2 regions of the Nocardioides seonyuensis genome follow, and region 1 is predicted to be linked to the other one. Evidence: riboswitches for the same ligand, from Rfam matches in the RefSeq annotation. Region 1 holds a riboswitch; the other holds the start of a gene.

Region 1 (14,183 bases):
GACCGCGTCGGCTCGGCGATCGCCGGGACCAACCCGACCGTGCTGCGCCGGCTCGAGGCCGGCTTCGCCGTGATCGGTGACAACCAGCACCTGCCGGGCTACTGCGTGCTGATCTCCGACACCCCCGGTGTCGATCAGCTCACCGACCTCGAGCCGGCACGCCAGCTGGTGTTCCTCCAGGACATGGCCGTGCTGGGGCGGGCCGTGGGGGCGGTGTGCGCGCGGCGCGACCCGCAGTTCCGCCGCATCAACCTGGAGATCCAGGGCAACACCGACGCCTTCCTGCACGCCCACGTGACGCCGCGGTACTCCTGGGAGCCGGCCGACATCGTCGGGTGGCCCGCAGCGTTGCACCACTGGGAGAAGCGCGTGGAGGAGCGGCCTGCGCTGGGCGGCGACCACGACGACCTCATCGAGGAGCTTCGCGCCGAGCTCGACCACCAGCAGGAGCTTCGGCTCTCGGGTGCCTGAGCCGGCTCGTTAACGTGGGGGCATGACCCAGGTTCCGACGCACACGCTCAACGACGGTCAGCCGCTCCCCGCGATCGGCCTCGGCACCTACCGGCTGCGTGGCGCCGACGGCGTACGTGCCGTGGCCTCCGGCATCGACGCGGGCTACCGCCTGCTCGACACGGCGGTGGCCTACGAGAACGAGGCCGAGGTCGGTGAGGGCATCCGCGCCAGCGGCATCGACCGTGACGAGCTGGTCGTCACCACCAAGATCCGCGGGCGGGACCACAGCGCCGACGGAGCCGTCCGCTCGGTAGAAGGGTCACTAGAGAGGCTCGGTCTCGACCGGATCGACCTGGTGCTCATCCACTGGCCCAACCCCTCGCGAGACCTGTACGTCGACACCTGGCGCGGCCTCGTCTACCTTCGCGAGCGAGGGCTCGTCGGCAGCATCGGGGTCTCCAACTTCACCCCGGCGCACCTGCAGCGGATCATCGACGAGACCGGCGTGACGCCCGCCGTCAACCAGGTCGAGCTGCATCCCCGCTTCGCCCAGGCCGACCTGCGCGCCGAGCACGAGCGACTGGGCATCCGCACCCAGTCGTGGAGCCCGCTGGGTGCTCGCAAGCCGCCCTTCGACGAGCCGGCGATCGCCGAGGCGGCGCGGGCGTACGACGTCACCCCGGCCCAGGTCGTGCTGCGCTGGCACGTGCAGCTCGGGGCGGTCCCCATCCCCAAGAGCGCGACGGCGCAGCGGCAGGCGAGCAACCTCGACGTGTTCGGCTTCGAGCTCGCCGACGCCGAGATGGCGGCGATCAGTGCTCTGGACGACCCGTCGGGCCGGCTGTGGGGCGGCGATCCGGAGACCCACGAGGAGATGTGAGCCTCAGGGGTGGGTCATCGACTCCACGTCGAGGGCGGCGTCGAGCTGCTCCTCGGTGAGGTCGCCGCGGTCGACGTACCCCAGCGCCAGCACGGTCTCGCGGATGGTCGCGCCGTCCTTCATCGCCTGCTTGGCCACCTTGGCGGCCTCCTCGTAGCCGATGTACTTGTTCAGCGGGGTGACGACGCTCGGCGACGACTCGGCGTAGGCGCGCATGCGCTCGGCATCGGCGGTGATCCCGTCGATGCAACGCTCCGCGAGCAGCACCGACGAGGTCGAGAGCACGTGGATCGACTCCAGCAGGTTGTGGGCGATCACGGGCATCATCACGTTGAGCTCGAAGTTGCCGGCAGCGCCGGCCCAGGCGATCGTCGCGTCGTTGCCGACGACCTGGGCGCACACCATCAGCGTCGCCTCGGGGAGCACCGGGTTGACCTTGCCGGGCATGATGCTCGACCCCGGCTGGAGGTCGGGCAGGTGGATCTCCGCGAGCCCCGTCGTCGGTCCCGACGACATCCAGCGCAGGTCGTTGCAGATCTTGGTGAGCCCGACGGCGATGGTGCGCAGGACCCCGCTGAGCTCCACGAGTGAGTCGCGGGTCCCCTGGGCCTCGAAGTGGTTGCGGGCCTCGGTGAACGGCTGGCCGGTACGACGACCCAGCTCCTCGATCACCTGGGCCGCGAAGCCCTGGGGGGTGTTGATGCCCGTGCCGACCGCGGTCCCACCCAGCGGCAGCTCGCGCACCCGGGGGAGGACCGACTCGAGCCGTTCGGCGCCGTAGCGGACGGTGGCGGCGTAGCCCCCGAGCTCCTGCCCGAGCATCACCGGCGTCGCGTCCATGAGGTGCGTGCGGCCCGACTTCACCGTCGTCGCGAACTCGTCGGCCTTCGTCTCCAGCGAGGAGGCGAGCACGTCGAGGGCGGGCAGCAGGTCCTCGGCGACGGCCAGGGTCGCGGCGACGTGGATCGACGTGGGGAAGGTGTCGTTGGAGGACTGGCTCGCGTTGACGTGGTCGTTGGGGTGGACCTCGACCCCGGCCCGGCCGGCGAGGGAGGCGAGCACCTCGTTGGTGTTCATGTTGGAGCTGGTGCCCGAGCCGGTCTGGAAGACGTCGAGCGGGAACTCCGAGTCGTGGCGGCCCTCGGCCACCTCGCCCGCCGCCGCGACGATGGCGTCGGCCTGCTCCCGGGTGATGACGTCCAGCTGCGCGTTGACCGTCGCAGCCGCCGCCTTGACGTGGGCCAGCGCCTGGATGTGGCGCGGCTGGAGGGTGATCCCGCTGATCGGGAAGTTCTCCACGGCCCGCTGGGTCTGGGCCCGCCACAGGGCGTCGCGAGGCACCTCGACCTCGCCCATGGAGTCGTGCTCGATCCTGGTCTCGTGGGCGCCGCTCGGTGTCATGGGTCCGACGCTACGCGCTGGAGCGGCGGGCGAGGTAGAGGTAGTACTGCTCGGGGCGGTCCTGGAGCAGGACGTCGTACGCCCGCTCCTCGGCCTTGCCGAAGACGTCCTCGAGCGTGCGCAGCAGCTCGGGTGACTCATTGGCCGCCCAGACCACCAGCACGCCGTCGGGGTTGAGGATCCGGCGGCACTGCTCGACCATCGCGGGCTCGTAGAGGCCGACGTTCTGGTCGTGGACGAGGTAGCCGGGCCCGTTGTCGACGTCGAGCAGCACGAGGTCGTAGGTGTGCCGCGCCTCGGCGACGGCCATCGTGATGTCGGCGTTGACGAGGTGGACACGGCGGTCGGCCAGCAAGGCCGGCCCGTGGGGGACCGTGCCGTCGCGCATCCAGCCGATGAGCGCCTCCTCGACCTCGACCACGCTCACCTTCTCGACCCGGGTGTCGGCCAGGACACGCTGGAGGGTGAACCCCAGGCCGAGCCCACCGATGACGACGTCGCGTGGGTCGGCCACGAGCTCGAGGGCAGCTGCCGCGAGCTCGGTCTCGGTGCTCGTCTCGAGGGTGTCCATCACGAAGACCCCGTTGGCGCGCAGCTCCAGCACGTCGGCGCCGGCATCCGACGTACGTCGTCTCAGCACCACCTCGCCCCGCTCCGACTCGGCGCGGGCGACTTCGTGGGCGGCCTCCTGCTGCATGTTTGCGAGAGTAGCCGGGTCCTGGCGCCACGGACGTCATACGGTGATTGACCGGTGGGTCCAGCGACGTATGACGTGCGTGCGGCATGACGCTCCCACGTGCGCGCGGCGCCCCGGAACAGGCCGTCAGTCGTCCACAGACGCCTCTGGTGCGGGTCGTCCACAAGGGCGGCGACCAGCCCCGGCGGTCGGCCGACGCCAATGGACATCCTCCTCGACATGGAGATCACGAGGAGCACGGCGGCGCGTCGCCGGGGCCATCACCTCACCGCGCACGAGCTGGGGGAGAAGCAGGCCGGAGTCGTCACCCGGGCGCAATTGAGCCGTGCGGGTCTGAGCCCAGCCGCGATCGCGGCCAACATCACGGCGAACCGGTGGCGCCCGCTGGGGGTGCACTCGATCGTGCTTCACTGCGGCCCGCTGGACGAGAGAGCCAAGCACTGGTCGGCAGTGCTGGAGGCGGGTCCGCGTGCCTACGTCGACGGAGCGTCGTCCTTGGTGCTCGGCGGGCTCAAGCATTTCGACGCCACGCCACTGCGCGTCACCGTGCCGCGCGGTGCGCGCGTGCGACACCGGGGCGCAAGCGTCGACATCAGGCAGACGAGGCGGTGGAACGAGGACGACATCGACCGGGAGGACGTCCCCCGCTCCCGCACTCCGGTCGCCGCCGTTCGAGCAGCCCTGTGGGCGAGATCCGACCGGCAGGCAGATCTCGTCCTGACGATGACCGTCCAACAGAAGCTGGCGACCCCCGGCGAGATCGCGGCGGCGCTGCTCGCCGTGCGGCGAGACCGTCGTCGTACGCGCATCGACTCGCTGCTCCTGGACCTGGCAGGAGGTGTGGGGTCTCTGGGAGAGCTCGACGTCCTGCGGGGCTGCCGAGAACGAGGGCTCCCCGAGCCTGACCTCCAAGCGCTCAGGCGGACATCGGCCCGGACCTACTACCTGGACTTCCGATGGAGCTGGTTCAGGGTGTGCCTCGAGGTCGACGGGATCCAGCACGGCTGGGTCCAGAACGCGATCGCTGATGCACTGCGACACAACACCATCGCGCTTGAGGGCGACATCGTGCTCCGACTCCCGGTGCTCGGACTGAAGGCATGTCCAGACGACTTCTTCGCACAGGTCGAGCAGGCGCTGGTCTCGCGCGGATGGAGGGCGCCGACGTCATACGGCGTGGGGACGTCATACGCGAGTCGACCGATGGGTCCACCAGCGTATGACGTCCGGGGCTAGCCGACCGAGCGGACGCGGATCCCGCTCAACGGCACCGTCGTGGTGCCGGCGGGGTCGGTGAAGAAGTCGTTGCCCTTGTCGTCGACGACGATGAAGGCGGGGAAGTCCTCCACCTCGATCTTCCACACCGCCTCCATGCCGAGCTCCTCGTACTCCAGCACCGAGACCGACTTGATGCAGTCCTGGGCGAGCCGGGCGGCGGGCCCGCCGATGGAGCCGAGGTAGAAGCCGCCGTGGGCGTGGCACGCGTCGGTGACCTGCTTGCTGCGGTTGCCCTTGGCGAGCATCACCATCGAGCCGCCGGCCGCCTGGAACTGCTCGACGTAGGAGTCCATGCGACCGGCCGTCGTCGGGCCGAACGAGCCGGAGGCCATCCCGTCGGGCGTCTTGGCCGGTCCGGCGTAGTAGACCGGGTGGTCCTTGAGGTAGGACGGCATCTCCTCGCCGGCGTCGAGGCGCTCCTTGATCTTGGCGTGGGCGATGTCGCGCGCGACCACGAGCGGGCCGGTCAGCGAGAGGCGGGTCTTGACCGGGTGCCTGGAGAGCTCGGCCAGGATCTCGGGCATCGGGCGGCGCAGGTCGATCGGCACGACCTCACCGCCGGCGATGTCGTGCGCCATGCCGGCGTCGGGCATGTACTGCGCCGGGTCGGTCTCGAGCTGCTCGAGGAAGACCCCCTCGGGGGTGATCTTGCCGAGTGCCTGACGGTCGGCCGAGCACGACACCGCGATCGCCACCGGGCAGGAGGCGCCGTGGCGGGGGAGGCGCACGACCCGTACGTCGTGGCAGAAGTACTTGCCACCGAACTGCGCGCCGATGCCGAAGGACTGCGTCAGCTCGAAGACCTCCTCCTCGAGCGCGGTGTCGCGGATGCCGTGGGCGCTCATCGACCCCTCGGTGGGCAGGTCGTCGAGGTAGTGCGCGGACGCGAGCTTCGCGGTCTTGAGCGCGAACTCCGCGCTGGTGCCGCCGATGACGACGGCGAGGTGGTAGGGCGGGCACGCGGCGGTGCCGAGCGAGCGGATCTTCTCGTCGAGGAACTGCATCAGCCGCGTCGGGTTGAGGACGGCCTTGGTCTCCTGGAAGAGGAACGACTTGTTGGCGGACCCGCCGCCCTTGGCCATGAAGAGGAACTTGTACTCGGGCACGTCCTGGGCCGGCGTGGAGTAGAGCTCGATCTGCGCCGGCAGGTTGGTGCCGGTGTTCTTCTCCTCGAAGGTCGTCAGCGGAGCGAGCTGGGAGTAGCGCAGGTTGAGGCGCGTGTAGGCGTCGTAGACGCCCTGGCTGATGGCCTCGCCGTCGTCACCGCCGGTGAGGACGCCCTCGGACTTCTTGCCCATCACGATCGCGGTGCCGGTGTCCTGGCACATCGGGAGCACTCCGCCGGCGGAGATGTTGACGTTCTTGAGCAGGTCGAGCGCGACGAAGCGGTCGTTGCCGGACGCCTCGGGGTCGTCGATGATCCTGCGCAGCTGGGCGAGGTGGCCGGGCCGCAGGTAGTGGCTGATGTCGTGCATCGCCTCGGCCGTCAGGCGCCGGATCGCCTCGGGGTCCACGCGCAGGAAGGTGCGCCCCTCGGCCTCGAAGGTGCTCACGCCCTCGCTCGTCACGAGGCGGTACGGCGTCTGCTCGGCGCCGTTGGAGCCAGCGGTCGGGAGCAGCTCGGAGTAGTGGAACTCGGGGCCGGTGGGGGCTGGCGTGGAGGCAGTGGGAGGTGCGACGGTCACGCCGGGATGCTACGCCCGCCAGTGGGAGACCAGGGCCTTGAGGTCAGCAGCGAGCTCCTGCTGCAGCTTGGGCCCGAACGTGACCCGGTGGACCCCCATGGCCTGAAGCTCCTCCAAGGGGCCGACCACCGAGCCGATGCGCGGGTTGGCGATGACGTTGACCGGGCCGGAGAGCTCGTCGAGGAGCGTGCGCAGGGTCTCGACGTCGGGGACTCCCACGGGGTAGACGCACCTCGCCCCGGCGTCCTCGCACGCCTTCAGCCTGGTGATCGCCTCGGCGACCGGGTCCTCGAACTCCGCCTTGCGGAGGAAGACGTCGGTGCGGGCGTTGATGACCACGTCGACCCCGGCGCCGTCAGCTGCCTGCCGCAGCCCGCCGATGTAGTCGGCGTGCTCGGCGACCGAGCGCATCCGCCCGCCCTCTGAGTGGACGGTGTCCTCGACGTTGAGGCCGACCGCCCCGGCCTCGAGCATCCGCTCGACCAGCTCGGCGGGGGCCACGCCGTAGCCCGCCTCGAGGTCGGCGGTGACGGGAACGTCGGGCACGGCGCCGCAGATGCGGCGCACGCCGTCGAGGGCGTCGTCGAGCGACATGTCCTCCTTGTCGCCCTGCCCGCGCGAGTCGGCCAAGGGGTGGCTCCCGATGCTCAGGGCAGGGAAGTCGGCCTCGGCGACGGCCCTTGCGGACCAGGCGTCCCAGACGTTGGGGAGGACCAGTGTGCGGCCGGTGTGGTGGAGGTCGAGCAGGGTGCGGGCGAGGCTGGTGAGGTCCATGCCTCCGAGGTTGCCACGCCGGCGCACGCCTGTGTAGGGGGAAGTGGGCCGGCATAGATGCGGCGGCCGGGGCGTTGTCACGGCATGACCTCCCGCGACTCCGTCCTCGACAGCGTGGTCATCGGCGCCGGTCAGGCCGGCCTGGCGGCGTCCTTCCATCTCCTGCGACGCGGTGTCGACCACGTCGTGCTCGACGCCGACCGGCGTCCCGGCGGCGCCTGGCAGCACCGGTGGGACTCGCTCACCATGGAGGACGTGCACGGCGTCGCCGACCTGCCGGCGACCCCTGCCCCGGGCCGCTCGCCGGCCCCGGCCAACGTCGTGGTGCCCGCCTACTTCGCGGACTACGAGAGCCGCCACGCGCTGCCGGTGCTGCGTCCGGTGCGCGTCGACCGGGTCGAGAGCGACGGTGACCTGCTCGTCGTACGCGCCGGCGACCGCGAGTGGCGCACTCGCACCCTCGTGAACGCGACCGGGACCTGGACGCGCCCGTTCGTCCCGCACTACCCGGGCATCGGGTCGTTCAAGGGCGAGCAGTTCCACACCGCGCACTACCCGGGTGCGGACCACCTCAGGGGCAAGCGCGTGCTGGTGGTCGGTGGTGGGGCTTCGGCCGTGCAGTTCCTCGGTGAGCTGGCACCTGTGACCAGCACCCTGTGGGTGACGCGTCAGCCGCCGCTGTGGCGCGAGGACGACTTCGACCGCGAGGCCGGCCTGGCCGCCGTGACCCTCGTCGCGGAGCGCGTACGACGCGGGCTGCCGCCGGCAAGCGTCGTCAGCGTCACCGGCCTGGCGCTGCGGGAGCAGGAACAGCGTGCCGCCGAGCTCGGAGCCTACGAGCGGCGACCCATGTTCGCGGCGATCGAGCCCGACGGCGTGCGCTGGGCGGATGGTGCCTTCGAGCCCGTCGACGTGATCCTCTGGGCCACCGGCTTCCGTGCCGCCGTCGACCACCTCGCCCCGCTGGGCCTGCGATCCTCCGGTGGGGGCATCGCCCTCGAGCCGGTGCCGGGCAACGTCCAGGCTGCGACCACCGCCGTCCTCGACCCCCGCGTCCAGCTCGTCGGCTACGGCCCGTCGGCGAGCACCATCGGCGCCAGTCGTGCCGGGAGAGCGGCGGCCAGCGCCGTCGTGGCTCTGCTACGGTCGTCGGCGTCCCCACGGGAGTCCGCGGCAGCGGGCTGAGAGGGAGCTGATACCGCTCCGACCGTCGTACCTGATCCGGGTCATGCCGGCGAAGGAAGTGAGCTCTGATGGTTGACCGCACGCCCAGCCTGCCCCGCCTGTTCTGCCTCGTCTCTGCGGCCGACGACCTCGCCCTGCTCGAGGACATGGCGAGCGTCGGTGTCGACGGCTTCCAGGTGCGCGACAAGGCCGCGACGACCCGAGAGCTCGTCGAGCTGACGCGGATCGTCCTCGCTGCGGTGCGGCCGAGTGGTGCCGTGGTGGTCGTCGACGACCGGCTCGACGTCGCGTTGGCGACGGGCGCCGACGGCGTCCACCTCGGGGCCGAGGACCTCGCCGTCACCGACGCCCGCCGGCTCGCGCCGGACCTGGTGGTCGGGGCGACCTGCAGGGACGCGGCGGCCGTGCGCAGGGCGGCCGCGGAGGGCGCGACCTACGCCGGGTTCGGGCCGGTCTTCGAGACCGCCAGCAAGGACTCGCTCCCGTCGCCGCTCGGCCTGGACGCGATCACGGCAGCCGCGGGGGTGCTGCCGCTGGTCGCCATCGGCGGGATCACGGTCGCCGGCGCGAGCAGGGCACGGCGCGCGGGAGCCCACGGAGTGGCCGTGATCGGCGCAGCCTGGCGACAACCCGACCCCGTCGCAGCAGCGAAGGAGCTCGTCGCGGCGGTGTGCTGATGCGCATCCACGTGATCGGCGGCGGGATCATCGGCCTGGCCTGCGCCCATGAGCTCTCGCTGCGCGGGCACCACGTCGTCGTGGTGGACCCGTCGCCGGGCACGGGCGCCAGCCACGCCGCCGCCGGGATGCTCTCGCCGGCCGGGGAGGCCTGGCACGGCGAGGCCTCGACGTGGGAGCTGGGGGTGCGCAGCGCGGCGCTGTGGCCGTCGTACGCCGCCGCCCTCGGCGTCACGCTGCGCCAGACCGGCACGCTGCTGGTCGGCCACGACGCCGGGGACGCCCAGCTCGTGCGGCGTCAGGGAGACCTGTTGGCGGGCCTCGGGGTCGAGGCCGAGGCGCTCGACCCGCGCGAGCTGCGGCTGAAGGAGCCGACCCTGGGGCGGGCGAGCGCCGGGCTGCTGCTGCCCGGCGACCACGCCGTGGACCCGAGGGAGGTGGTGGCGGCCCTGATGCGGCTGGTGCGCCTGGTGCCTGAACGCCCGGGGGAGTCGCCCGACGCCACGGTGATCGCGACCGGCAGCCGGCTACCGGCGCCGTACGACACCCTGGTCCGCGGAGTGCGCGGCGAGATCCTGCGGGCCCGCTGCGACGACCCCCCGCGGCACGTCGTGCGTGGCTGGGTGCGCGGAGAGGCGGTCTACGTCGTTCCTCGGCCCGACGGCGAGGTCGTCATCGGCGCCACGGTCGAGGAGCACGCCGCACCCCCGGTGGTGACCCTCGGCGGCGTCGAACGGCTGCTGCGGGCCGCGCGCGTGCTCGTGCCCTCGTTGGACCGGGCCGAGCTGCGCGAGGCGATCGCCCGGGACCGGCCGGCCACGCCGGACCACCTGCCGCTCGTCGGCCAGGTGGAGGACCGCGTCTGGTTGGCCGCCGGGCACTTCCGGCACGGCGTCCTGCTCGCCCCGCTGACCGCGCAGCTGCTCGCGGACTCGATCGAGCACGGCCGGGTCGAGCCGGCCGTGGACCCATGTCGCCTGCTCCGACCAGGAAGGACCGCGTGATGAGGCTCAGAGTCAACGGTCAGGAGACCGACGCCGCCGCGGCCACGCTCGGCGAGCTGCTCGGGCCGCTGCCCCATGGCAGCGCCGTCGCGGTGAACGGCCACGTCGTGCCGCGCGCCGGCGTGAGCGGGCACCCGATCGTGGACGGGGACGATGTCGAGGTCGTGACGGCGGTGGCGGGCGGATGAGCGGCCTCGTCATCGCAGGCATCCGGCTGTCCTCGCGGCTCTTCCTCGGCACGGGCGGGCTGCCGCGACCGAGCCTCCTGGAGCCCGTGCTCGATGCTGCGGAGCCGGCCCTGGTGACGGTGAGCATGCGTCGTACCTCCTCGGACGCGCCGGGCAGCGTCCTCGACGTGCTCGAGCGGCGTGGGATCCCGGTGCTGCCCAACACCGCGGGCTGCCTCTCAGCCCGCGAGGCGGTGCTCACCGCCGAGCTGGCGCGCGAGGCGCTGCAGACCGACTGGGTCAAGCTGGAGGTGGTCGGAGACGAGGCGAGCCTGCTGCCGGATGCGGTGGAGCTCATCGAGGCAGCCGGCATGCTGGTCTCGCGGGGCTTCACGGTGCTGCCCTACACGACGGCCGACCCGGTGCTGGCTCGCCGTCTCGCCGACCTGGGCTGCGCGGCCGTGATGCCGCTGGGCGCACCGATCGGGTCCGGGCTCGGCGTGCTGAGCCCCCACGACATCGAGGCGGTCGTCGCTGCCGTCGACGTCCCGGTCGTCCTCGATGCCGGCATCGGCACCGCGTCCGACGCTGTGCTGGCGATGGAGCTGGGCTGCTCCGCGGTGCTGGCCGCGAGCGCGGTCACGCGGGCCGAGGACCCGGTCGCCATGGCCCGTGCCCTGCGGCTCGCCGTGCACGCCGGCGAGCTCTCCCACGGGGCCGGACGCATCCCACGACGCGCGGCAGCCCGGTCCGCGAGTCCCCTCGAGGGGAGGGTCGGATGAGCGGCCCCGATGGACAGCGGTTCATTCACGTGCATGAACAGCCGGAGGTCACGTCGCTCCCACTGCCGCGAGTCGTGCTGGTGACCGACCGCTCCCTGCTGCCCCCCGGGCGGGGACTGCTGGCAACCGTGCGCGAGTGCACCGCCGCCGGCCTGCGGGCCGTCGTGGTCCGTGAGCACGACCTCTCCGTGCACGCCCGGGCACTGCTCCTGCGCGACCTCGCCCGCATCGACGGGCTCATGGTCATCTCTTCGCGCAGCCCCTGCCTCACCGCGCACGGGCTCCACCTCGCCGCGCACCAGCCGGCTCCCCGCTCTGGTCGCTGGGGCCGCTCCTGCCACTCGCGGCAGGATGTCGCACGCGCGGCCGGCGAGGGCGCTGCGTGGGCGACCCTGTCGCCGTACGCTCCCAGCAGGAGCAAGCCCGGTCGCCCGCCCCTGCCCGCCGACTCGTGGGCGGGTCACCCGGTCCCGGTCCTCGCGCTGGCCGGCGTCGACGCCACCAACGCCCGAGCGGCGATCGAGGCGGGCGCGCACGGCGTTGCCGTCATGGGTGCGGTGATGAGAGCCGATGACCCTGCCTCGGTGGTGGCTCAGTTGCTGGGGGAGGTCGGATGAGCACGCCCCCGGTGGTGCTGGCCGTGGCCGGCACCGACAGCGGAGGGGCAGCCGGCCTGGCCGCGGACGTGGCCACGATCGGTCACCTGGGCTGCCACGCAGCGTGCGTCGTCACCGCTGTCACCGCCCAGGACACGGCAGGAGTGCATGCGGTCCACGCGGTGCCCGCCCACCTCGTCGCTGCCCAGGTGGAGGCGGTCGTGGGCGACCTCCCCGTCGCTGCCGTGAAGACCGGGATGCTGGGCTCGCCCGAGGTTGTCGAGACGGTCGCGCACCGCCTGGGGGACCTGCCCCTCGTGGTCGACCCGGTGCTGGTGGCGACCAGCGGAGCGGTGCTCGGCGACGCCTCGGTGGTCCGTGCCTACGTCGAGCACCTGCTCCCGGTCGCGACGGTCGCGACGCCCAACCTCGACGAGGCGCGCGCGCTGACGGGTCGCGACGATCCACCCGGCGAGCTGGCAGCACGCCTCGCCGACCTGGGCTGCGTCGTCGTGCTGACCGGAGGCGGCGCTGCCGGCACGTGCACGGACTGGCTGTGCGTGCCCGGCGGACACCCTGAGCCACTGCGGCACCCCGCCGTCGCGACGACCGCCGACCACGGGACGGGCTGCACCTTCAGCAGCGCGCTGGCCGCGCGGCTCGCGCTCGGCGACGCGGTGCACGACGCCGCCCGGCGCGCGGCGTCGTACGTCGTCACCCAGCTCACGACCAGCAGCACCTGGGACCTCGGCCGCGGCCGAGGACCCATCGCCCACACCTCAGGAGGAGCACCATGACCGTCCACCCCCGCCCCGTCAGCCCCCACGTCGTCAGCCCCGCACACCAGCGAGTGCTGACCGGTGACCGCGAAGTCCCCGTCACTCGGGTGACGCTGACGAACGGCGAGACCTTCGACCGCTACTGCACCAGCGGGCCCGGCTCCGACCCCGAGCTCGGGCTCGCGCCCCGGCGCTCCGGGTGGATCGAGGAGCGGGGTGACACCGAGGTCTACGGCGGCCGCGCGACGCAGCTCCTCGACGACGGACGCGGCGCCCTGCGACGAGGGCGCCCGCGCGAGGAGTGGCGCGGCGAGCAGCGTCCACCTCGACGGGCGTTGCCCGGCCGCACGGTCACCCAGATGGCCTACGCCCGACGTGGCCTGGTCACCCCGGAGATGGAGTACGTCGCCGCGCGCGAGGGCTGCGAGGTCGAGCTCGTCCGCAGCGAGATCGCTGCCGGGCGCGCCATCATCCCGGCCAACGTCAACCACCCCGAGCTGGAGCCGATGATCATCGGGCGGCGCTTCCTGGTGAAGGTCAACGCCAACATCGGCAACAGCGCGGTCACCTCGTCGGTCGCCGAGGAGGTCGACAAGCTCACCTGGGCGGTGACGTGGGGAGCCGACACCGTCATGGACCTCTCGACCGGCGACGACATCCACACCACGAGGGAGTGGATCGTGCGCAACAGCCCCGTGCCGATCGGCACCGTCCCGATCTACCAGGCGCTGGAGAAGGTGGACGGGGAGGCCGACAAGCTCACCTGGGAGATCTTCCGCGACACCGTCGTCGAGCAGTGCGAGCAGGGCGTGGACTACATGACCATCCACGCGGGCGTGCTGCTCCGCCACGTCCCACTCACGGCGGAGCGGGTCACGGGGATCGTCTCGCGGGGCGGCTCGATCATGGCCGGGTGGTGCCTGGCCCACCACGAGGAGAACTTCCTCCACACCCACTTCGACGAGCTGTGCGAGATCTTCGCGCAGTACGACGTCAGCTTCAGCCTCGGCGACGGCCTGCGTCCCGGCTCGGTCGCCGACGCCAACGACGCTGCGCAGCTCGCCGAGCTGCGGACCCTGGCCGAGCTCACCGAACGGGCCTGGGCCCACGACGTGCAGGTGATGGTGGAGGGGCCGGGCCACGTGCCGCTCAACCTCGTGGAGGAGAACGTCCGCCTCCAGCAGGAGTGGTGCCACGGCGCGCCGTTCTACACGCTCGGCCCGCTCGTGACCGACATCGCGCCGGGCTACGACCACATCACCTCGGCGATCGGTGCAGCCACGATCGCGATGCACGGGACGGCGATGCTCTGCTACGTCACGCCCAAGGAGCACCTCGGCCTGCCCAACCGGGACGACGTGAAGACGGGAGTCATCACCTACAAGCTCGCCGCCCACGCAGCCGACGTCGCCAAGGGCCACCCGGGTGCCCGGGACTGGGACGACGCGCTGTCCCGGGCGCGCTTCGAGTTCCGGTGGCACGACCAGTTCGCACTCTCCCTGGACCCCCACACCGCCGAGTCCTTCCACGACGAGACCCTGCCGGCCGAGGCGGCCAAGACCGCGCACTTCTGCTCGATGTGCGGCCCGAAGTTCTGCTCGATGCGCATCAGCCAGGACGTCCGCGAGCGGTTCAGGGAGAAGTCCGCGGAGTTCGTGGAGCTCGGCGGAACGGTGTACGTCGACGCCGCGGCCGACTGAGGCGTCGTACGCCGCTCGGCCGGTTGGAGCCCTGAGGGTGGCGGCACATGACATGCCCGCCGCGAAGGTGGCGGCATACAACGTCCGAAACGTGAACTGAGCCGTCGTACGCCGCCAGGGTGGAG
Region 2 (14,183 bases), 540 kb from region 1:
GCGGTGAAGAGCAGGACCGGCCAGTCCCCAGGACGGATGCGGCGCGGCCGGGCGGTGGTGCGCTGGGTCGTGGCGTCGGGGACGAACCGCAGCCTGGCGGAGACCGCGAGGAGCCCGACCACGACGACGAGTTGCAGCACCGACAGCGCAGCCGCGGCCTGCAGGTCGAAGACCGTGGTGGTGAGTAGGTAGATCTCGGTCTCCACCGTGGCGTACCGCACCCCGCCCAGGGTCAGGACGATGCCGAAGGCCGTGGCGCAGAAGAGGAAGACGATGCTGGCCGCACCGACGATCGCCGGCCGGAGCGCGGGGAGCGTCACGGTGCGCAGCACCTGCACCGGGCTTGCCCCAAGCGCCGCCGCGGCTTCTGCCGGGCGCGGGTCGAGCGACTCCCAGGCTGCGCCGACTGCGCGGACCACGACGGCGACGTTGAAGAACACCAGCCCGGCGACGATCGCGACGGGAGTGCCGTCGAGGCCGAGGAAGCCCAGCAGGCCACCCTCGCCCAGCAGCTGGCGGAACGCGACGCCGACCACGACGGTCGGCAGGACGAAGGGCACCAGCAGCGCAGCCCGGATCGCACCTCGGCCGGGCAGCGCCAGTCGGTGCAGCGCGAAGGCCAGGGGGAGCCCGAGCAGGACGGACAGCAGCGTGGCAGCCCCCGAGGACCAGAGCGTGAACCACGCCACCCGGTGCACCCGCGGCCTGGCCAGCACGTCGAGCACCCCGCGGGGGTCGAAGTCGCCGTCGACCCAGAACCCCTCGGCCACCATGCCGGTGACCGGGAGCACGAACAGCACGCCCAGCACCGCCACCGGCGCGGCGGCCAGGGCCAGCAGGCCGATGATGCGTCTCATGTCATCGCGTGATGACGTCGGTCCACTCGGTCAGCCACTGCTCGCGGTTCTCGGCGATCGATCCCGGCGCGACCTCGTAGGGGTGCGCCGGCTGCACGGCGAACTTCGCCCAGTCCTCGGGGACGGTCGCGGACTCGCTGACGGGGAAGACGTACATCGACTCGGGCAGCGCGCTCTGCACCTCGTCGGTGAGCATCCACTCGATCAGCGCCTCCGCCCCGTCGGGGTTGTCGGCCCCCTCGAGCACGCCGGCGTACTCCACCTGGCGGAAGCAGGTGTCGAGCAGCGCTGCCGTCGTGGACTCGCCGCCCTCGACCGTGAAGGCCGGGGAGGAGTCGTACGACACCACGATCGGGCGGGTGCCCTTGTCGCTGCCGGCCGTGAAGTCGCCGTAGTAGGCGTCCTCCCACCCGTCGACGACCTTGGTGCCGTTGTCGAGGAGCTGGGTCCAGTAGTCGCGCCACGACTCGCCGAAGGCAGCCAGGGTGGCGAGGAAGAACGCCATTCCGGGGCTGCTGGTCGTGGCTCCCGGCGTCACGAAGAGGTCCTTGAACGCCGGGTCGGCGAGGTCTTCCAGCGTCTGCGGCGGCTCGATGCCCTGGGCGGCGAACCACGCCTTGTCGATGTTGACGCAGACGCTGGCGTTGTCGATCGGGGTGAGCCTGTCGGCGCCCTCCTCGAGCGCGTACTCCTCGGCACCCTCGGGCAGCTCCGGCTCGAAGGCCGCGAACGCGCCCGCCTCGATGGGCCTCGACGCGAACGTGTTGTCGACACCGAAGGCAGCGTCGCCGATCGGGTTGTCGGCCGTCAGGCTGAGCTTGGTGGCAAGCGTGCCCGCGTCGCCGGCCGCGCGGACCTCGAGGTCGTAACCGGTCTCCTCCTCGAACGCCTTGACGAGCTTCTTGGGCAGGCTGAACGACTCGTGCGTGACCAGCACGACGGTGCCGGCGGCCTCGCTCGTCGTCTCGCCGCTGCTGGTGGCCGGCGACTCCGTGGCCGTGCCGTCGTCCTCGGTGCCCATCAGGCTGCAGGCGCCCAACGAGGTGGTGAGCAGGACCGCTGCGACGGCGCGCATGCGCACGTGGTTCATCTGGACTCCCTATCGCCGGTGCTAGCCGGATCAGGTTCGGAGGGTCTGCGGCTGGTCCGCACTCTCAGCACGACTGCTCGTGCTCCCCTGTCTGTGTCCGGCCAGCGTACTGCCGCGCGCAGCGCAGAGGGGTGGGGGCCATACGATCCGCTCATGCCGAGCAGACGTCACGACGCCCTGGCCGTGCTGATCCCCAGGCTGCGCGGGAGCGGAGAGCTCGACTCCGAGCCCGCGGAGCGCGCGCGGGTCGAGGAGTGGCACGCCGGCCTCGACCGCTCCCTGCCGACCCGGCTGGTGCCGCGGTTCGGCTCGCGCTGGTCGGTCACGACCGAGGACCTCGGGTTCCCCTCCCACGTCCTGACCCCGCGCAACCGTCCCTGGTCCCGCACGCTCTACTACGTGCACGGCGGCGGCTTCATGGCCCCGACCGACCCGTTCCACGTGCGCTACGCGACGCGACTGGCCGATGCCGTGGGCGCGCGGATCGTGATGCCGGACTACCCGCTGGCCCCTGCGCACACCTGGCGCGACAGCCACGACGCGCTCGTCGAGGACGCCGCACGGAAGGCGTCCGAGGGCGACCTCGTCCTGGCCGGCGACTCCGCCGGGGGTGGTCTGGCGCTGGCCATGGCGCTCTCCCTGCGCGACCGCGGGCTCGACCAGCCGACCCGGCTGGTCCTGCACGCGCCCTGGGTCGACCTGACGACCTCGACGCCGGAGACGGTGGAGGCCGACGCCGTCGACCCGTGGCTGTTCCTCAGCAAGGTCACCGCCTACGCCGACTGGTGGGCCGGGTCCCCCGAGGACCTCGGGCGGCCGGAGGTCTCCCCGGCGCTCGCCGACCTGTCGGGCCTGCCCCCGACCCTGATGCTCTACGGCACGCGCGACCTGCTCGCCCCCGGGTGCCGGCTGCTCGTCCGACGGGCCGCGGAGGCCGGCTGGGACCTCACCGCGATCGAGGAGCCAGACCTCATCCACGTCTACGGGCTGATGCCGTTCATCCCCGAGGCGCGTCGCGCCTTCGACCAGGTGGTGGAGTTCCTCCGGTGAGGCCCACCACCCGCGTCGTGGGCTTCGACGACCTGGACACCCGGCTGTCGTACGACCTGTGGCGGCTGCGGCAGCAGGTGTTCGTCGTGGAGCAGGGCTCTCCCTATCCCGACCTGGACGGCCGCGACCTCGAGCCGGCGACGCGGCACGTGCTCCTCGAGGAGGAGGGCACGTTGGTCGGCTGCCTGCGGCTGGTCGACGACGGTGACGCGTGGCGGATCGGTCGCGTCGTCGTCGCTGCACAGGCGCGCGGTCGCGGGCTGGCCCGGCTGCTCATGGACGAGGCGGTCGCGCGCTGCGCGGGGCGCGAGGTGCGTCTCGACGCCCAGACGGGTCTGACGGCGTTCTACGAGGCGTACGGCTTCGAGGTGTCGGGGCCGGAGTTCGTCGAGGACGGCGTCGCGCATGTCCCGATGACGCGCCGGACCGGTGGTCCGCGCACGGATTGAGACGCCCGTCCCGCGGCACGTTCGGCCGCTACTTTCGCTCCATGACCGGCAAGGCGCCCAGGGCGAGCCACGTCACCCGAGGGTTGTTGACCACTCTGCTCGGGCTCCTCGTGCTCGGCTGTCCTGCGCCTGCCCTCTCCGACGACGCTCTTCCTCCTGCGCGCTACAACGAGCTGACCTACCGCACCGGCACGCACGCGCTCCTCCTCACCCTCAACACCGACACCCCGGCTGCTGGCGTGGACATCGAGCACAACGTCCGGCTCCTCGACCAGGACGGCTCCCAGCTCACCTACGACGAGGTCGTGTTCGAGGTGCACGTGCAGGGCACCCGGAGCGACCTCACCCTGCGCGGGGAGACCCTCCTCCACGAGGAGACCCTCGAGATGCTGCCCACGCGCGAATCGAGGGCGACCTTCACTTATCCCCTCTCGGGGCCCTACATGATCCGGCTGGCCTTCCGGGCCGACGGTGAGGACATCGCCGCGGGCCAGTTCGGCATGGAGGTGGAGGAGGGGACCGAAGCGGCCGCCTCTGGAGGGTTCCCGTGGTTCCGGTTCGGGCTCGCGCTCCTGGTGGGCGTGCTGATCGGCTCGGTGCTGCCACGCGGCACCCGGCCCCGGGACGCGGTGGAGGAGCCGCAGCCTGAGCAGCCCCAGCCCGAGGAGCCCCAGCCAGCCAGCTCCTAGGCCGACACGTAGTGCACGACGCCGTCGACGTCGTTCGTCGCCACCTGGCCGCGGGCGCGGAGCAGCTCGAGGTGTGCCCGGGTCTCCATCGTCGCCATGGCGGCGTTGAACACGTCGAGCTCGGGCAGCCGGCGCTCGTGGCGGGTCCAGGGCAGCTCGCCGGCCACCTCGTAGGCCGAGCGCGCACCGCCGTCGACGGCTGCCAGGCTCAGCGCCAGCCGTTCCTCGTGGTGGTCGAGCAGCTCGTCGACGCGGGCGTGGGTGGAGTCGGCGACCGGGCCGTGGGCCGGGAGCAGCCTGAGGTCCGGAAGGTCGCGCATCCGCGCCAGGGACGCCATGAAGTCGCCCAGCGGCTGCTCGGCCAGTGCCGGCTCGAAGCCGATCGAGGGGGTGATCGTCGGCAGCACGTGGTCGCCCGAGAACAGCAGTCCCTCGGCGGTGTCGGCGAACACGTAGTGGCCCTGCGTGTGGCCCGGCGTGTGGATGGCGTCGAGGTTGCGAGCACCCACGGTGAGGGTGGTGTCCCCCTCGAGCCAGGAGTCGGGGTCGGCCCACAGCGCCAGGTCCGGTGTCTCGACATCGGCGAAGCGCTCCCACTCGAGGGCGATCCGTTCGGCGCCGCCCGCCCGGAACAGCCCGGCGAAGGGGTCGCTCCCGGACCCTCCCCCCCGGATCATCTCCAGGTTGGGCCGCTCCTCGAGACCGAGGCTGACGTGCGCGCCGACCTCGCTCCGGATCGTGACCGCCTGCGTGTAGTGGTCGCGGTGCACGTGCGTGACCAGGAACCTGCGGATGTCGCCGACGCCCGCGCCGATCTCGGCGAGTGACTTGTCGAGGACCGCGCGCGAGACGTCGACGGCCCATCCCGCGTCGATCAGCGCCAGGCCGTCGTCGGTCTCCAGCGCATAGACGTTGACCGCCTTGAGGCCGTCCATGGGCAGTGGCAGCGGGATCCGGTGGATTCCCGCAGCCACCGGCCAGGCGCCGGGCTCGGCCCAGTGGACTCCGGAGTCGGGCGAGACGGCGTGCGCGGTGTCAGGTCGTTGATCGTTCATCGAGGCCGACCCTACGCGGGGAGGCGTGCCCCCGACCCACCGATCCGGTGGTGACTACTGAGCGTCCTGTCCGAGGAGCCCCAGGAGCGCGTCGTTGAAGGCGGGCAGGTCGTCGGGCTTGCGGCTGGTGACGAGGTTGCCGTCGACCACGACCTCGCGGTCGACCCATTCGCCACCCGCGTTCCGGACGTCGGTCTGGAGGCTCGGCCACGACGTGAGCTCGCGGCCCCTGACGGCGTCGGCCTCCACCAGCGTCCAGATCGCGTGGCAGATCGCGGCGACCGGCTTGCCGGAGTCGAGGAAGGACCGGGTGAACGCGACGGCTCCGGAGTCGGTACGGAGCTGGTCGCCGTTCGCCACTCCGCCTGGGAGGACCAGCGCCGCGTAGTCCTGCGGCTGGGCGTCCGCGACGGCGCGGTCGACCTGGAAGGTGTCGGCGGGGTCGAGGTGGTTGTAGGCCTGCACCTCGCCGGACGCGGGTGAGAGGAGCACGGGCGTCCACCCGGCCTTCTCCACTGCCTCCCACGGCTCCGTCAGCTCGGCCTGCTCGATCCCCTCGGCTGCCACGAGGAAGGCGACGTACTTGTTCTCGGTCACTGCGACTCTCCTTCGATGAGCGGACTGGCGTGCACCCGTATGGCGTACCCAGCCGGCGCAGGCGCATTCGGCGCATGGTTCGGGACCGAACGGATACCTCTTCTCCATGCCTCCACACGACCGCTCCACGCCAGGCCACCGCAGCGAGGGCCTGGGCAACAGCCGCAACAACCGACCCCTGCTGCTCCTGGGGGTCCTGCTGCTGTTCCTCGTCGTGCTCGGGACGATGGCACTGATCGGCGACTGGCAGCTCTAGGCCTCAGCCCCGAGTCGCCTCCCGCGCGGCCAGGGCCGCACGCTCCACCCACCTGGGCACCTCGCCGTAGCGCTGCGAGGGGATCAGCTCGCCGGCGGCCGAGGCCGCGACGAGCTGGGCCAGACGTCGCTCGCGCGTCTCCTCCTTCTTGGCCGAGGCCACCCAGTTCTCCGCGATCTTGCGGTAGGACGGGATCGCCGCCTCCCAGAAGGCTGCCGCCGCGGGGTCGGCCAGGATGCGTGCGCGCTGCTCCTCGCTGAGCGCCTCCCGCGACTCGTGGGAGTAGCCCGAGCGCTCCGGCCTGCGGCGCTCGAAGACGGCGATCCCCGCCGGCCGCATCAGCCCCTCGGCCGTGAGGCGCTCCACGTGGGCGATGTTCACCGCGCTCCACACCGAGCCCGGCTTGCGAGGTGTCCACCTCTGCCGGCGGGTGTCCTCGTCGATGCGCTGGGCGACCGAGTCGATCCAGCCGAAGCACAGGGCGACGGGGACAGCCTCCTCCCACGTCAGTCCGCGCTCCGCGACGTGCTTCTTGCGCAGCCCCATCCAGATCTCGGTCTCCGTCTCGTGGTGCGCCTCGAGCCACGCCCGCCACTCGGCCGCGTCGGCGAAGAACGTCGCCGGCCTCTCCTCGCTGCCCCCCGGGGTGCCGATCATGGGAGCCAGCCTAGGGTCGGTCCCATGCGCGACGACCTCGGAGCGGATGTCCCGCTCGATGCGCCCGCCCGGCGGGTCGTCAGCCTGGTGCCCTCCATCACCGAGGCCCTGGCGGCGAGCGTCCCCGAGCGCCTCGTCGGTGCCACCGACTGGTGCACGCACCCGGCCGAGCTCGACGTCGCGCGCGTGCGCGGCACCAAGAACCCCGACCTCGCCGCCGTGAGGTCCCTCGCGCCGGACCTCGTGGTCGCCAACATGGAGGAGAACCGCGAGCTCGACGTACGACGCCTGCGGGACGCCGGCGTCGCGGTCTGGGTCACCCGCATCGAGACCGTGGACGAGGCGCTCGACTCGCTGGGGCGGCTGTTCGCCGAAGCGCTCGGCTCGCCCGAGCCGACCTGGCTGGTGGAGGCGCGCGAGCTGTGGGCGGCGCCGGCCGCCGGCCGGAGGGAGCGGGTCGTCGTACCCATCTGGCGGGATCCGTGGATGGTGGTCGGGTCCCGCAACTACACCACCGACCTGCTCGCCCGGGCTGGCCTGGAGAACGTCTTCTCCGGTCACGAGGACCGCTACCCCGCCACCGACGTCGCCGCGATCGAGGCGGTGGGAGCAGACGTCGTGCTGCTGCCTGACGAGCCCTACGTCTTCACCGAGGACGACGGTCCGGAGGCTTTCACGGTGCCGACGAGGCTGGTGTCGGGGCGGCTGCTGACGTGGTACGGCCCGGCGATGGTCGAGGCGCACGCCGTGCTGACCGACCCGACTGGATAGCCTCACCGCCATGCCCGACGCGAGCCGCGACCCCATCGCCGAGGCCCACCGGCAGTGGGTGACCCACGGCTGGACCGAGGCCGCCGACGGGATGGCGATGGTGACCTCGCTGGTCCGGGCTCAGCAGCTGCTGATGGAGCGGATCGACGCCGCGCTGCGACCGCTGGACCTGACGTTCGCGCGCTACGAGGTGCTGCGGCTGCTGTCCTTCTCGCGCAGCGGCTCGATGGCGATGACACGGCTGGGCTCGCTGCTGCAGGTGCACCCCACCAGCGTGTCCAGCGCGGTCGCACGACTCGAGAGGCAGGAGTACGTCGAGCGCACGCGCGGCGACGCCGACCGGCGGGTCGTGCTCGCCACCATCACCGAGGCCGGTCGCAAGGCTGTCGAGGAGGGGACGCTCGCGCTCAACGCCCACGTCTTCGAGGAGCCCGGCCTGCCCGGGAGTGACGTGCGCGACCTGACGGAGCGGCTGACGCGGCTGCGTGCCGGGCTCGGAGACGCTCTGTAGCGGGCTCCTGCCGCCCGCACCGTCAGCTGGCGGGCACGAGGTGGCGCACCGTGACGGTGAAGCGCTCCACGTCGAACGAGTCGGTGCCGCTCGTCGCGAACGACCAGACCACGCCCGGAACGAGGGCCTCGCCGAGGATGTCGCGGTCCCACTGCTCGAGCCCCAGGCACATCCGCGAGCAAGTGACCCACGGCGTCTCGGCACCGGTCGGCGATGTCGCGCTCACGCCGGGCGCATGGCGCTGCTCCCGGGGCAGCGTGATCGTGCCCTGGTCGGCTGCGGCGTCCTCGGTCGGTCGCCCCGTGAACGACACCTTGGCGCTGTGCACCCCGCGGACGCCGGCGGTGTGAGGGAGCGGCAGGTAGTGCAGGCCGTGGGCGCCGTTGGACCAGGCGTCGGTGGAGCACCCGCGCGACCTGTAGCTGAGACCTCCCGGGTAGAGGGCGCTCGGCACCACCTCCCCGCAGCGGAGAGGAACCTCGCCGCACCCGTTGGCGGTGCTGAACACACACTCGCTCGTCAGGGACTCCTGCGGCGAGACGACGTGGACCCGCTCGACCATCTCCAGCGCGTCGCGCGAGACCCAGAGGCGGTATGCGGGTGAACGTCCGATGTTGCCCGCCATGTCCCTCGCCTTGATGAAGGCGCGATAGCGACCGGGCGCGAGCGGCTTGCCGTGGCGGCGTGCAGTCCACACCACGTCGTCGGGCTGGGGCTTGCCGTGCTCGCCGAAGGCCGTGGAGCCCTCCGAGCCCGTCACGTCTCGACGCAGCACCGTGCGACCGTCCGGACCCTTGATGAGCAGGGTGGCCCACCTGAACGGCTCGTCGAGGATTGGCCGCAGGGCGACACTGTCCCGCACGTCGGTCGACCGTGGGTAGACCGGCAATGCCTTGCCCTCGAGCAGGCCGTAGTCGGTGCGAGGGGACACCTCGGCGAAGACGAGGGTGTCCAGGACGGTCTCGACACTGTCGACCGTGTCCGCGCTCGAGGAGCCCCGGTGGGCCGTGCGCAGGGTGATCGTGCAGCCGCAGTAGCTCGGCACCTTGCCGTCGCGACCCTTCCCGTTCCACCGCCAGACGTGCTCCCCCGCCTGCTGGCGGCCGAGCAGCACGATGCGGTGGGTGGAGCGGCCCTCGCTCACCGTGATCCTGACCGAGGCCGGGTCGACGAGTCGGTAGCGCAGGACCGCCTGGTCGAGGCGGCCGTCAGCGTTGGGCGAGAAGCGCGGGGTGACGTGGAGGATGGAGTCGGTTGCTGGCTGGGCGCCTGCCAGCGGGAGCAGCGGCACCGGGGCGAGCACCGCCGCGGCGACCGCCACCAGGAGGGCGCAGGCCGGAGCGGCCAGGCGACGCATCATGCACGGACGATATCCGCTAGGAGTCGATCCGTCGGACGACCGAGGCCACGTCCGCACGGGACGTGCGGAACGCGTTGGCCGGGTCGGACTCGTCGGCATGCCCGAACGACACCGCGCACACGACGAGCCGGTCCTCGGGCAGGTCGAGAAAGTCGCGGACGTAGTCGCTGTACATCGCGATCGCGCCCTGGGCGATGACGCCCAGACCGAGCGACTGCGCGGCGAGCATCAAGGTGTTGACGTAGCCGCCGCAGTCGAGGACGCCGTAGGTCCCCAGCGCCTTGTCGGTGGTCACGATCGCAGTGTGCGGCGCACCGAAGAACGAGAAGTTCTTGAACATCTGGAGGCCGCGCGCCTCGCGGTCCTCACGTGCGATGTCGAGCGCGGAGTAGAGGCCGTAGCCGGACTCCCGCCGACGCTCGGCGTGGACCCCCTCGTACGTTGGGAGCCCGAGGTCGGCGACCTGCTCACCGGTCAGCACCCGCTCGCCGATGCCCTTGCCGAAGCGGGCCAGGGCCTCACCGCCGAGCAGGTGCACCTGCCACGGCTGGGTGTTGCACCACGACGGCGTGCGCTGCGCCAGGGCGAAGAGCCGGTCGATGACGTCGTCGGACACGGGATCGGGCAGGAACGCGCGGCAGCTGTAACGGTCGGCGAGGAGCTGGTCGAGGTGCACGCCGGCCATTGTCCCCGACATCGCCCTGTAACGCCGGGTTGGTCGTTGTACCCACCCTGGTGCACGGGGGTGGGTACAGCGACCAACCCGGCGTTACAGGGTGGGCTGGGGCAGGTGACTCGCGAGTAATACTAGGATGTCCTAGTATCGAGGGATGGCCGATCTGCACGTCCCTTCCCACCCCGTCCGCATCGTCACCGCGTCAGCGCTGTTCGACGGCCACGACGCCTCGATCAACATCATGCGGCGGATCTTCATGAGCCAGGGCTGCGAGGTGATCCACCTCGGGCACAACCGCTCGGTCCAGGAGGTCGTCGACGCAGCCGTCGAGGAGGACGTGCAGGGCGTCGCGGTGTCGTCGTACCAGGGCGGGCACGTCGAGTACTTCGAGTACCTCGTCGAGTCGCTCCGCGCCGTAGGGGCCGGCCACGTCAAGGTCGTCGGCGGCGGTGGCGGCGTCATCGTGCCCAAGGAGATCACCCGGCTGCGCGAGTCGGGCGTCCACATCTTCTCCCCCGAGGACGGCCAGAAGCTCGGCCTCGGCGGGATGATCAACTCCGTCGTCGCCGACTGCGACTTCGACCTGTGGGAGACCGGCCCGGTCACCGCCGAGCAGGTCCTCTCCGGCGACCGCCACGCCATCGCCCGCGCCATCACCGGCGCCGAGGCGGCCGCGCTCGACGAGGCCATGATGGACGAGGTCCGTACGGCGTCGGCGCGCCGCGTGGTGCCCGTCCTCGGCATCACCGGCACCGGCGGCTCCGGGAAGTCCAGCCTCACCGACGAGCTCGTCCGTCGCTTCCGTGTCGACCAGCAGGACAAGCTCCGGATCGCCGTCGTGGCCATCGACCCCACCCGCCGCAAGGGCGGTGGCGCGCTGCTCGGCGACCGCATCCGCGCCAACTCCCTGGACGGCGACCGCGTGTTCTTCCGGTCGCTGGCGACCCGCGGCGCGCACGAGGTGCCCGAGCACCTGCCCGACGTCATCGACGTGCTCAAGGCAGCCGGCTTCGACCTGGTCGTCATCGAGACGCCCGGCATCGGCCAGGGGGACGCCGGCATCGTGCCGCTGGTGGACCACTCGCTCTACGTCATGACGCCGGAGTTCGGCGCCGCGTCCCAGCTCGAGAAGATCGACATGCTCGACTTCGCCGACACCGTCGCGATCAACAAGTTCGAGCGCCGCGGCGCCAAGGACGCCCTGCGCGACGTCGGCAAGCAGCTGGTCCGCAACCGCGAGGCCTTCGGCAAGCAGCCGGCCGACATGCCGGTCTTCGGCACCAGTGCCGCGACCTTCAACGACGACGGCGTCACCGCGCTCTACCAGCACCTGCGTGCCGAGCTGGCCGGCGAGGGCCTCGAGGTCGCCGAGGGGACGCTGGCCCCCGTCGACGTGCGTCACTCCTCCGGCATCCGCCAGGTCGTGCCCGCCGACCGCGTGCGCTACCTCGCCGAGATCACCGAGACCGTCCGCGGCTACCACGCGCAGACCGAGCGCCTCGCCGAGGCGGCCCGGCGCGTCCAGCGGCTGAACGTGGTGCAGGGCGAGCTCGTCTCCGCCGACAAGGAGACCGCCGGCGTCGAGGACCTCCTCGAGTCGGCGCAGCGCGACCTGCCGCACGAGGTGGCCGACCAGATCGAGCGCTGGCCCTCGATCGTGGAGTCCTACTCCGGCGACGAGCAGGTCGTGAAGATCCGCGACAAGGAGATCCACACCAAGCTGACCCGCGAGTCCCTCTCGGGCAACAAGGTCCGTCGCGTGGCACTGCCGCGCTTCACCGACCACGGCGAGCTCGTGAGGTTCTGGCGCAACGAGAACCTCCCCGGCTTCTTCCCCTTCACCGCCGGCGTCTTCCCGTTCAAGCGTGACAACGAGGACCCCGCCCGCATGTTCGCCGGCGAGGGTGACCCGGCGCGCACCAACCGCCGCTTCAAGATCCTCTCCCACGGCAACGACGCGACCCGCCTGTCCACCGCCTTCGACTCGGTCACCCTCTACGGCCGCGACCCCGACGAGCGCCCCGACATCTACGGCAAGGTCGGCACCTCCGGCGTCTCGGTGGCGACGCTCGACGACATGAAGGTGCTCTACGACGGCTTCGACCTCGTCTCGCCGACCACGTCGGTGAGCATGACCATCAACGGCCCCGCCCCGACGGTCCTCGCCTTCTTCCTCAACACCGTCATCGACCAGCAGGTCGGCGCGTTCCGGGAGCGGGAGGGCCGCGAGCCGAACGAGTCGGAGCGCGCCGAGCTGGCGTCGTACGCCCTCCAGTCGGTCCGCGGCACGGTCCAGGCCGACATCCTCAAGGAGGACCAGGGGCAGAACACCTGCCTGTTCTCCACGGAGTTCTCGCTGCGGATGATGGCCGACATCCAGGAGTGGTTCATCGAGCAGGGGGTGCGCAACTTCTACTCCGTGTCGATCTCCGGCTACCACATCGCCGAGGCCGGGGCGAACCCCATCAGCCAGCTCGCGTTCACCCTGGCCAACGGCTTCACCTACGTCGAGGCCTACCTCGCACGCGGCATGGACATCGACGACTTCGCGCCGAACCTGTCGTTCTTCTTCTCCAACGGCATGGACCCCGAGTACTCCGTCCTGGGTCGCGTCGCCCGCCGCATCTGGGCGGTGGCGATGAAGGAGAGGTACGGCGCCAGCGAGCGCAGCCAGAAGCTGAAGTACCACGTGCAGACCTCCGGCCGCTCGCTGCACGCGCAGGAGATGGACTTCAACGACATCCGCACCACGCTGCAGGCGCTGATCGCGATCTACGACAACGCCAACAGCCTCCACACCAACGCCTACGACGAGGCCGTCACCACCCCGACCGAGGACTCCGTGCGTCGCGCGCTCGCGATCCAGCTGATCATCAACCGCGAGTGGGGGCTGGCGATGAACGAGAACCCGCTCCAGGGGTCCTTCATCATCGACGAGCTCACCGACCTCGTCGAGGCGCAGGTGCTCGAGGAGTTCGACCGCATCAACGAGCGCGGCGGCGTGCTCGGCGCCATGGAGACGGGCTACCAGCGCGGCCGGATCCAAGACGAGTCGATGCTCTACGAGCACCGCAAGCACGACGGCTCGCTGCCGATCGTCGGGGTCAACACGTTCGTCAAGGAGTCGGCAGCGGACGCCCAGCCCAAGGAGGTCGAGCTCGCCCGCGCGACCGAGGAGGAGAAGTCCTCCCAGCTCCAGCGCGTGCGGTCCTTCCAGCAGGCGCACTCCACCGAGGCGACCGAGGCGATCGCGCGTCTCAAGGAGGCGGCCGTCTCCGGGGAGAACGTCTTCGCCGTCCTGATGGACGCCGCGCGGGTCTGCTCGCTGCAGCAGGTCACCGAGGCGTTCTTCGAGGTCGGCGGGCAGTACCGCCGCAACGTCTGACCACGCGGACGACCGCGAGTTCCGCAGCGGTGTACCCGAGTCCGCGAGCCCACCGGTGGTTGAGAAGCAGGCCCTTCGGTGGTTGAGGAGGGACGGAGTCTCGTCTCGAAACCCCGATCACGATCAGGTCACGATGACCGAAACCCCCCATGGAATGGGCCCTTCAGGGCCGTCGAGTGTCAGTGCTGACTGGTTGAGTAGTGCCCATGACCAGCACCGCTCATCACTCCGATCCCGAGGTCTGTGACCTCGCGGACGCGAGCGTGGTCGGCCTGCTGGAGCAGGCAGCAGAGTGCGAGGCGGTGCTGCGGGAGGCAGCGGTCCACCAGCTGCGGATCGCCTACGAATGGGCGATCTCCCACCCCGTCATCGACGCAGCCGAGACAGTTCGCGGTCCGGTGCTGCCTTCGGTTCTCGGGGCCCCGGAGACGTTGGGTGGTGCCGGGACGCCGGCGGTGGCGGCGTTCACCGCCGAGCCGCTCGCGGTCGCCTGCGGCATCGCGCCGTCGTCGGCGACCGCGCTGCTCGCCGATGCCCTGGATCTCCACCACCGGTTGCCGGTGCTGTGGGACCAGACCCGGGCCGGGTCCGTGGCGGTGTGGAAGGCGCGTCGGGTTGCGGCCCGCACCCGCGACCTGTCCCTGGACGCTGCGTTGTGGGTGGACCGGCAGACCGCAGGCCGAGTCGGGGCGTTGAGCAAGGCGGCGTTGGACCGGCTGATCGCCGAGGCCGCGGCACGCGTCGACGGCGCGGACTTGTCGGAGAAGGAGAAGTCCGGCC

What was found. Region 1 has a riboswitch for thiamine pyrophosphate ahead of EXE58_RS02990 (thiamine phosphate synthase). Riboswitches for the same ligand answer to the same signal wherever they lie in the genome.
Region 2: linked by a shared signal. The riboswitch ahead of EXE58_RS05630 (thiamine ABC transporter substrate-binding protein) and the one ahead of EXE58_RS02990 (thiamine phosphate synthase) in region 1 are both predicted to bind thiamine pyrophosphate.

The regions. Positions count from the first base shown of each region.
Region 1 covers NZ_CP038436.1:595,910-610,092, reverse strand. The annotation lists gene EXE58_RS03030 (HIT family protein) at 1-471, shown strand, start outside; gene EXE58_RS03025 (aldo/keto reductase) at 494-1,333, shown strand; gene EXE58_RS03020 (class II fumarate hydratase) at 1,337-2,734, opposite strand; gene EXE58_RS03015 (spermine/spermidine synthase domain-containing protein) at 2,745-3,431, opposite strand; gene EXE58_RS03010 (hypothetical protein) at 3,651-4,667, shown strand; gene EXE58_RS03005 (fumarate hydratase) at 4,664-6,394, opposite strand; gene EXE58_RS03000 (isocitrate lyase/PEP mutase family protein) at 6,404-7,168, opposite strand; gene EXE58_RS02995 (NAD(P)-binding domain-containing protein) at 7,253-8,353, shown strand; TPP riboswitch at 8,319-8,428, shown strand; gene EXE58_RS02990 (thiamine phosphate synthase) at 8,422-9,030, shown strand; gene EXE58_RS02985 (FAD-dependent oxidoreductase) at 9,030-10,034, shown strand; gene thiS (sulfur carrier protein ThiS) at 10,034-10,222, shown strand; gene EXE58_RS02975 (thiazole synthase) at 10,219-10,983, shown strand; gene EXE58_RS02970 (thiamine phosphate synthase) at 11,013-11,600, shown strand; gene thiD (bifunctional hydroxymethylpyrimidine kinase/phosphomethylpyrimidine kinase) at 11,597-12,376, shown strand; gene thiC (phosphomethylpyrimidine synthase ThiC) at 12,373-14,058, shown strand.
Region 2 covers NZ_CP038436.1:1,138,991-1,153,173, forward strand. The annotation lists gene EXE58_RS05625 (ABC transporter permease) at 1-857, opposite strand, end outside; gene EXE58_RS05630 (thiamine ABC transporter substrate-binding protein) at 859-1,947, opposite strand; TPP riboswitch at 1,937-2,046, opposite strand; gene EXE58_RS05635 (alpha/beta hydrolase) at 2,101-2,997, shown strand; gene EXE58_RS05640 (GNAT family N-acetyltransferase) at 2,994-3,446, shown strand; gene EXE58_RS05645 (hypothetical protein) at 3,488-4,135, shown strand; gene EXE58_RS05650 (MBL fold metallo-hydrolase) at 4,132-5,190, opposite strand; gene EXE58_RS05655 (type 1 glutamine amidotransferase domain-containing protein) at 5,245-5,787, opposite strand; gene EXE58_RS19420 (hypothetical protein) at 5,894-6,043, shown strand; gene EXE58_RS05660 (YdeI/OmpD-associated family protein) at 6,047-6,700, opposite strand; gene EXE58_RS05665 (helical backbone metal receptor) at 6,725-7,471, shown strand; gene EXE58_RS05670 (MarR family winged helix-turn-helix transcriptional regulator) at 7,482-7,982, shown strand; gene EXE58_RS05675 (hypothetical protein) at 8,005-9,342, opposite strand; gene EXE58_RS05680 (nitroreductase) at 9,359-10,018, opposite strand; gene icmF (fused isobutyryl-CoA mutase/GTPase IcmF) at 10,173-13,403, shown strand; gene EXE58_RS19950 (HNH endonuclease signature motif containing protein) at 13,610-14,183, shown strand, end outside.